DNA from 3 places in the Metabacillus sediminilitoris genome. Region 2 is predicted to be linked to each of the others. Evidence: riboswitches for the same ligand, from Rfam matches in the RefSeq annotation. Region 2 holds a riboswitch; each other region holds the start of a gene.

Region 1 (3,157 bases), 1.3 Mb from region 2:
TCACTCTTAGTATTCTTTGTGAAAGGAGTATTTCTATGCTGATAATTCACTCGTCAATAAAAATAAAATGTAAAACAAGAGTATAAACTTATTGTTTATGGATAATTAATGAAAGATAGGGGATATTATGAAAACAAAAATGGATAGAAAAAGAAAGGCTTTAGCAATATGCTCAAATGAGGTGATGAGATGGTTTTGAAAATTTGTGAAGTTTGCGGAAGAATGGAAGAAATAGTTGAAGAAAAACACGATATTTATGGTGTGTGTGAAGTCTGCATAAATGAACTTCTAGTAGAAATGTCAGAATAAATGATAAATACAAATAAAATGGAGCCGAGATCGTAGAAAAATACGGGCTTGGCTTTGTTATTTTATTAAGCTGAAGAATTTAGGTATCTCGTTGTTCAGTACTTAATATTTTTAGAGGAAATGATAGAAAAAATTCTATTTCCACCGTTCAAGCTTATGAATGTTTCTAGTCAACAATGATGCGATAAATTTCGGTATACCTAATTCAACAATTTTTACTTTGACTCTATTTTTCATTTCTACTACTGTAAGATTTGGCATTGTAAAGGTACCATCATGGTCCGTCATGTTCAAATCCACCACCTTGTTTATCATTAGAAAATGGCATTCCACAGCTTTGACAATTTTTATATAATTTTATCACTCGATCTTCTCAATATTTAAGATATTATCACATGTAATAAAAAACATCATTCATTTCGAATCAAGGAAAACAATAGTCTGAATGTTGTTGCTTTGATGAAGAATGTATGTATATATTAAGAAAGGAGTTTCTAAAAGGTTAAACCTAAAGCTCCTAAAACCAAAAATGAATAATTTCACAAATAGGTTCTTAACATTGTTAAGAATAATAGGGAAGTTGGTGAAAATCCAATACGGTCCCGCCACTGTAATCACGAGCGATACAACATGAACCCACTGTAATGTTTATATTATGGGAAGGGAGTTGTAGCAGCATAGATGTGTAAGTCAGGAGACCTGCCTATTTGTTGGTTCAAAGAATCCTTCGAGGAAAGGTGATTTGAAAGAAAAGAGTACCTGACTATTTATTATTTATTTGCTCTTAATCTTTTAAACTCGCGTCTTTCCGCTAAGGAAAGACGCTTTTTATGTATTGGAGGAATTTGAATGGAAGAAAGACAAAAGGGATTTACACTGATTTTTACCGGAAATGGAAAAGGGAAAACAAGGGCATCAATCTGGAGCAGCCTGATATCATTATTTTACCAGGCAGCAAAAATACGATTGAAGATCTATTGTTTTTAAGAGAGAAAGGGATTGATCAAGAAATAAAAAAAGCCCATCAAAAAGGGTCAAGTGTATTTGGGATTTGCGGTGGATATCAAATGCTTGGTGAAACAATTGAAGATCCATATCAAGTGGAATCAAAAAAGGGTTGGATAAAAGGTTTAAACTTACTGCCTTTAAAGACAATATTAACGAACGAAAAAGCAACAAATCGTACAAAAGGTACATTAACGATAAATGGACAAAAGGTTGATGTAGCTGGATATGAAATTCATATGGGCCAAACAATAGCAAGCTCAAGCTTACAGTCTTTAATCATATTAGCTAATGGGGCAGATGGCTATAAAAATAAATCAGAAACGTGTATAGGTACCTATTTACATGGAATTTTTCATAACGACGAATTTAGAAAGATATTTTTAGATTTAATTAGAAAAAAGAAGGGCTTACCCACTAGTTTAAATCGAGAATCATATGTTGATAAACAATTAAGTGATTTTCACCGCTTAGCTAACACTGTAAGAGATGCTATTGATATCGATCGTCTACATAAAATCATTGAACAATACCCTAAAGGAAAAGAGAGACAATAAATGAATAACATTATTCAAACTTCGCTTCATTCGATCCAAAAGCCAAGTCAAGAAAAACTTCAGGAAGCACGAGACTATGTTAATAGCTTAACAAAGCCGATTGGAAGTTTAGGTAAATTAGAAGACTTAGCTATTCAGTTATCAGGAATAACAAATCAACTTTATCCGGAAGTTAGCCGTCCAGGTATTGTTGTATTTGCTGCTGACCACGGTATAAGTGACATGGGTGTATCTGCCTATCCAAAAGAAGTAACTGCTCAAATGGTACATAACTTTTTAAATGGCGGTGCAGCCATAAATGTCTTTTCTAAACAAATAAATGCTCTACTAAAAATAGTTGATATTGGGGTTGCCGTAGATATTAATCATGAAAAGCTGCTACAGAAAAAGGTTAAATACGGAACCAACAATTATGCATTTGAAAATGCCATGACAGAGGATGAGGTTTATCAAGCGATCATCATTGGAATGGAAATGGTAGAACATATTATTAATGATGGAGCAAATTGTATTATTCTTGGCGAAATGGGAATCGGTAACACAGCAACAGCGAGTGCGATTGTATCAGTTATTACAGACAGCCCTGTTGAGGAAGTTGTAGGTTTAGGTACAGGCATATCTGAAGAGGAAAGAAAAAAGAAAGTAACAGTCATTATGAATGCAATTAAGGATAGAAAACCGAAACAAAAAAATGCAATCGATATTTTATCAAAAGTAGGCGGACTTGAGATTGCTGGAATGACTGGAGCCATGATAAAGGCTGCTGAACGGAGAATTCCAGTCATCTTAGATGGCTTTATTAGCACGTCTGCTGCTCTATTAGCCGTTCTTTTAGATGAGAAAATTAACGATTATCTTATTGCCGGCCATATGTCTAAAGAACAAGGTCATTCACGTGCACTTTCATTCCTTAATAAATCACCTCTTTTAGATCTTGACTTGAGATTAGGAGAAGGAACAGGGGCTGCTCTTTCATATCCATTGCTTAAAGCAGCAACAAATATGATGAAGGAAATGGAAACATTTAAATCGGCAAACATCGCAAATAAAAGGTTATCGTCCAAATAATAGTAATATTCATTTACAGGTTATATATCTTCTTTTATAATAATCCATGTTACAAAAAAACGAATATTCAACAATAGGTCCTTAAATGTAGTAATTTTTTAGGATAATAGGGAAGTTTGGTGAAATTCCAACGCGGTCCCGCCACTGTAAACGTTGAATGTAGCTTCATACACCCACTGTATTAAATGATATGGGAAGGGTTAGCTATTATGATGATA
Region 2 (3,157 bases):
AGACAATATTTTCAATAACCTCGACAATTTTGTCTGGCTCAATTCCTTCCGCTACAGGCTGACCAGCGTGGGCTGTTCTTCCTACTGTTTTAGCACCTAAAAACAAATCGAATTTCCCTTTTCTAAAGATGATACCAATGTCTTCATTTACGGCGCCAAAACAAGCCATACCACAGCCGTTGAAGCCAATTTTTAACTCCTTAGGTAAATCAAGTCCGCCTAATTTTTGATGGAGCTCTTCCGCATGCGGGATCGAATCCTTCTTTTCCCCTTCACAGAAATCACATGCCTTTAGTTGAAAAACATCACCGATTGGTTCTACTAGAAAACCAACATCACCTAACTTTTCCGTGATAACATCTGGTTCACTAGTTGGGATTCTTAAAATGATTTGATGGTGTGGTGTATATTCCATTGAGCCCTCGCTACCAACAACTTCGGCAAGTGTCATCATTTGCTGTGGTGTAAACTTCTTATTGGCAATTCCAGGGCTAACAGCTAATTCAAAAATGGAGGTTACCGTGTTATTCACTGGTAGTTGTACATGTAGTTGGTTAGTGTTTGTTGACTTGTTTGTTACATGATCCAATTTCGAAAGAGCCTCTAAAGCAATTTGTAACGAGCTTTCTTTATTTTTTTTTGTCTTGTTTTTTGGGGTTAAGACCATATCATTAATGCCTTTATGAAGCGCCCATGGCTCATTTTCGTGTCTGAGACGTTCATGTGGCTTTAATCGTTGCTCAGTTGCACTTAACGTGTATTTTCTTTGATAGCCTCTAGGGGTGATCATTTTATTGTCATATAAAAAAGTTGCTGAATTCCCAATTACAACGGTTGTGAGCATCCCGATATCATGATCAAGCATATGTTCAAGATCTGTAATGACGATATGTTGTCGATCACGATAGGCGCTTTTGACAAGTCCAACTGGTGTAGATGGTGATCTATAGTTTAATAGGATTCTTTGTGCTTCTTGAATTTGTCTAGTCCGGCGGCCGCTTTTTGGGTTATAAAGTGTAACAACAAAATCTGCTTGTGCCGCTGCATCGATCCGCTTTTCGATTAAATCCCACGGAGTTAAATGATCACTTAGACTAATCGTGCAAGCATCATGCATGATAGGTGCTCCTAATAGGGAGGCGCAGGAATTAATCGCCGAAATTCCTGGAATAACCTCCACACTAACACCTGTGGCTTCCTTCCAGCCTTTTTCAATCAGTACTTCATAGACAAGTCCGGCCATTCCATACACTCCAGCATCACCGCTTGAAATAACCGCTACTGTTTTCCCTTCTTCTGCAAGACGGACCGCTGCTTGGGCACGGCTTACTTCCTCAGACATTCCAGTACTAATAATCTCTTGATCTGTTAATAAATCTTGAATGAGTTCAACATATGTTTTGTATCCAATAATACAATCGCTCTCTTGTATGGCATCTTGAGCCCTTTTTGTCATATGTTCAAAACTTCCAGGCCCAAATCCAATAACAAGTAACTTTCCTAACAATGAATATTCCTCCTTTAATAACGTATCAAGTTCTCGTATACGAAACTAAACCTTGCTTTTTTGTTTTTCTATTCCAACAATAGATTCTGAATATTCAGGAGCAGCAAACTGCTGTTGATCGTATGTATAAATCACACTGTCTTCTACGACTTTTCCACCAACAAGGTGATCTTGGACAATTTCTCTTGCTAAATCAGGTGAAGCAGCCTTGTACCACACGCCCTCTGGATAGACCACAACAACACAAGCATCTTTACATCTTCCATTACAACGGGTTCTTGTTGTATGGATTTTATGATCCATATCTAAGTTGGTAATTTCCTCCCTGATCGCCTGTGTGACTTCCTCGCCACCCTTTCTCATACAGCTGCTTCCATTACATATTAAGACATGGTGCTGTGTTTGAGTTAAGTTCCAAGTCGTCATCTAAACACTTCCAATCTATTAAATTTAGGAAAATAAAAAATGCACCCCTATTTAAGCAGAGGTGCATAAAAAATATCGCTAATAAAATAGCATTTTTTATTACACGTCTACCTATATGCCCGTAGGTATCAATATGAAAAAAAGGCAGGTCTCCTGACTAAGGCTCAATGCTTTTTTACGTCTTCCCAATTAGAATCAGTGACATTGTGTAAAAAAGCTCACCATAACAGTGGCGGGTACCGTGTCGGATTTTCACCGACTTCCCTATTAAGCACAACAACAGCTATTGTTATGCACCTTTCTCTCAAACTATTAAATTACTCATCTTAACCTATTACTGGATTTAACAAAATATGTCCACTTTAAAAAATAACAGCATAAGCAAAAAATCCGCTCAGGTTCAACTGAGCGGATGAAAAGGCAAATAACGAAAGCACTCCAAACTAGCAATAATTTGGCTGCGATCGTCTCACCTTCTCACCTCCCGAAGAAACTGAAACTTTATAAATTAAGACAGGTCTCCTGACTTGTGCTTCACCCTACTTTAAGTCCTTCCCATATACGCACCTTTTGTTAAAAGCACCATATACAGTGGTCAACTTATTTCGTCCACACTTACAGTTGCGGGGACAGTTCTGGAATTTTACCAGATTCCCTATTAAGCCTATTAGGCATCTTAATTTACTGCTTTTATATTGAATTTTTTGAAAAGTATCTTTTAAATCAACAACTTTTATCATATAGGGACTTTAGATATTTTTCAATGTATAATTAGTAAATAGGTAAAAAACTTGTAGATCTTAAACAAGATAAAGTTATTATTCTAGTATATTTTCATCGCCACAGCTTAGTTAAGTTTTGAAAAATTTGACCATAATGAAACAGAAAGGGTGTGTTTATATGGTAAATAAAATACAGGAAAAAATTTATTGTGGATTATAAAATGATGATCGATGACCTATCATTCTGGGAGCTCAACTCAAATATTTAAGCTTTGAATACGGCGTTTCTGAAGTAACAATTATGAGCTTGATTATTTTGAGATTAGATTGCTCGCTGTTACTCCAGAAGCTCGCGGAAAAGGAGTTGCGCAAGCATTGGTTCATGAATGTATAAAACGAACGAAGGAAAAAAGGTTTGATGCGATTGTACTCCATACTGCAGACTTTATGAAAAGCGCCATGAAATTATATGAACGAATTGGTTTTGAACGACACCCGCAAC
Region 3 (3,157 bases), 840 kb from region 2:
CGGTATGTGCCGTTAACATGCTATACATAGATAAATCCCAATCATCATTTGCTAGCACCTCATCGATATTCTCCACCTGACGAATGTTGACTTTGATCCCTTCATTTAATAATTCACTTTGAATCGTTTCCGCCATGACGGTTAATTCTGGTCGTTGTGGAAAGGTTAACAGCGTCACTTCAAATGGTTTCCCTTGCTTTTCCCACATTGCATCTGCGTTTTTCTTCCACCCTCTCTGTTTCATTAATTGTTCAATCGACTCTGTTGCTTTTTCCTTCTCCACTTTACCGAATGGCAATATTTCTGGGAATGGGCTCTTTGCTTCCGTACCTTGATCCATCATAATCGATTTGACAATATCTGCACGTGGAATGGACATATCAATGACTTTTCGAAGAGCCACATCCTTAAATAGAGGGGAACTCATATTAAAAAGCAACATATGGGTCCGAAGTGATGGGGCCGTGAATACATCAAATTTCTCGTCCTTCTCCAACAAAGTTATATTATCAATAGGAATATCAGTTGCAGCGTCAACATCCCCGGATTGCAGTGCCATTAATCGTGTATTTCCATCTGGTATAAATTTGATTGTTACTTCTGACAGTAACGCTTCTTTCCCCCAATAATCTTCATATCTCTCTACAACAAGGGATTCATCTTTGTTAAACTGTTTAAATTTAAACGATCCGGTAAACGCAGGATCGTTATTTTTATCTTTGATGGTCGTTACATCAGCAATGATGGTAGACGGATCGGCTAAATGTGCGATCAAAGCCGCATTCGGTTGTTTCGTTACAATTTTTAATTCGTTTTCTGAAAGTACTTCCATTGATTCTACTTGTAATAAATCCTTCGCTTTTTGATCCTTCTTTAAAGACCTAAGCAATGATTCTTTCACACTGGCTGCGTCCATTGCTTTCCCGTTATGGAAACTTACATTGTCCTCCAACTTGAATACCCATGTCGTTTCATTTTCTTGCTTCCATTCTTTCGCCAGCCAGGGAGTGGGCTTCAATTCTTCATTTAACTTCACCAATGTTTCCCCCATACCTGAACGCATAATTTCCCAACTATCACTGCCATGTGGGTCAAGGCTTTGCGGACTCCATGGAAAAGCCAGAGTTACTTTCTTGTCAGATGCTGTAACTACAGCTCCTTCCTTTTCCACTCCCGCGCATCCAGCTAGAGAGAGAATGAGACTACAGAAAACCATCCAAAAAACTAAGGCGTATTTTTGATGACTGTTTTTTACCATATCGAAAACCTCCATTGTTATGTAAAAAAATAAAAAAAGCATTTCTGACCGGCTCATGAGGTCAGAAATGCTTCTTTTGATAAATAAAGGGAATCACTGAACATTTCAATATCATCGATTAGATATAGAGATGGATTCAGACAATTGGTTATCAGCATCCTAACCACCTCCCTAAAATCCCGTAGGTCTAACAGCGATGTTAAAATAGGCAGGTCTCCTGACTAAGGGCATAACGTTCAGACCTTCCCAGGTACAACCCAGTGGTTTTTCTGAAACTAATCAGCATTTCATACTGATACCCATTACAGTGGCGGGTCCGTGCCGGAGTTTAACCGACTTCCCTTTTAAGCTGATAAAGCTTTTTAATGCTTTAACTCGCACCTATTTCCAAGATATATAATATTTTTAAAGTTAATCTAAAAATAGAAAATTTAAGTAACCTTTACGACTTTTACTGTAATAAACCTAAAAAATTTCAACTGAAATCAACTCTAATGTTAGTTTTAATACATCTTGTTGTCAACAGACGATTTGTAAATATGAAGAGTCTGTGTCCTCTTAGGCAAACTAGAGACAATCAAAATATAAAACGAGATCTGGTAAAAGATCTCGTTTTTAGCTTAACATAATATCTTACTTACCTATGTTATTATCCCTTTTTCACGAACAACTTTTCTCTCGTTTGTTCTGCCGCTTCAACCATCACCGTATTTTGTATGAAATTTTTATATAAAAAGTATTGAAGCTTGACAATCTTTTAGCTTTTAGCTTATACCTTACCAAAAACAAAAGACCTCTCTTATTTGTCAAACAATATGCTTTGCAGGAATTAGCACCTTTTCAACAAAGTTGTTGAATGGTTGCCGGGCTTCATAAGGCCAGTCCTCCAGCTCTCTAATGAAAGGGGTTCACTTCTTGTGTTTTTTATCTTTTATTCTTAGGAAAATCACAAGCAGTTGCTAGCATATTTATCTTGGTGCTTTTTCCTTAAGCAATTTAATATCGCTTATACAACAATATTAAAGTATTAAAATAAGACAGAGTCTGCCCTATCTAACAATTGTAAATATAGAATGTTTATAAAGAGTCTGCTGTTTTCCATTAGATTTAACCATAATGGAGTATTTATCGTGTCCCTCAATTGTTCCAAGAATACGGACTCCTTTTAAGATACACACCTTATAATACCTTGATAATACAGGGCTTAAAAAACAGTTTCGATACTTTTAAGTAATGATCCCCTATTACCAAATACTAATTAAGTATTCAGCCTACTACAAAAAAACTTAATTTAACTTAAAAAAATGCAAGTTTTATTGCAATTTACCTTAATACTCCTTATAATTGTTTACAAGGAGTGATTATGTTAAAGGATGGGCTATAAGTTTGATTTTCAATCTAAAATGCTTAATAAGATCCAAACTACTACCAGATTTTTCTTGTATGTAAATTCATTTAAAACAAGAGAAAAATTTTTCGACCAATAGTTTCTATCATTTTTATCATGATCATTCTATCATACAAGTTTATAAGAGGAGGATTTTCCAGATGAATCAAGAAAACATAGGTTTGTCTCGCAGAAAATTTTTAGGAAATGCTTGTAAAATTGGAAGCGCTTCCGCTATTTTAGGTGTAACTGGTACGATGGGTTTAATCGCTCCAGAAACAGCTAGTGCAGGAGAAAAAAGTAATAAACATCACAGCAAGAAACCCTCAAAAAACAGCTCCTATATGTTATTGAATGTTCGACTGGAAAGTGGATATAAGTTTGAAAATGGTGAGGTAGTTGCAACCGAAAGTGTATTACGTAATATTCAAATTGATAAAGGTAAAATTACTAAAATACTAGATACAAAGGCAGATTATAAAAGAAATATTGATTGCTATGACGCAAAAGGA

The links. A riboswitch is a leader RNA that binds a small molecule or an ion and turns the genes downstream of it on or off. The one in region 2 is predicted to bind cobalamin.
Region 1: another riboswitch for cobalamin. It lies ahead of GMB29_RS13190 (cobyric acid synthase); the one in region 2 lies ahead of GMB29_RS07015 ((2Fe-2S) ferredoxin domain-containing protein).
Region 3: another riboswitch for cobalamin. It lies ahead of GMB29_RS10820 (ABC transporter substrate-binding protein); the one in region 2 lies ahead of GMB29_RS07015 ((2Fe-2S) ferredoxin domain-containing protein).

What each region holds. Positions count from the first base shown of each region.
Region 1 covers NZ_CP046266.1:2,787,485-2,790,641, forward strand. The annotation lists gene GMB29_RS13185 (zinc ribbon domain-containing protein) at 445-597, opposite strand; cobalamin riboswitch at 840-1,030, shown strand; gene GMB29_RS13190 (cobyric acid synthase) at 1,140-1,871, shown strand; gene cobT (nicotinate-nucleotide--dimethylbenzimidazole phosphoribosyltransferase) at 1,872-2,939, shown strand; cobalamin riboswitch at 2,998-3,157, shown strand, end outside.
Region 2 covers NZ_CP046266.1:1,439,668-1,442,824, reverse strand. The annotation lists gene cobJ (precorrin-3B C(17)-methyltransferase) at 1-1,507, opposite strand, end outside; gene GMB29_RS07015 ((2Fe-2S) ferredoxin domain-containing protein) at 1,553-1,933, opposite strand; cobalamin riboswitch at 2,060-2,249, opposite strand; cobalamin riboswitch at 2,429-2,627, opposite strand; gene GMB29_RS07010 (GNAT family N-acetyltransferase) at 2,977-3,157, shown strand, end outside.
Region 3 covers NZ_CP046266.1:2,281,483-2,284,639, reverse strand. The annotation lists gene GMB29_RS10820 (ABC transporter substrate-binding protein) at 1-1,258, opposite strand, end outside; cobalamin riboswitch at 1,449-1,658, opposite strand; SAM riboswitch class I at 2,055-2,162, opposite strand; gene GMB29_RS10815 (RNA chaperone Hfq) at 2,308-2,436, opposite strand; gene GMB29_RS10810 (amidohydrolase) at 2,807-3,157, shown strand, end outside.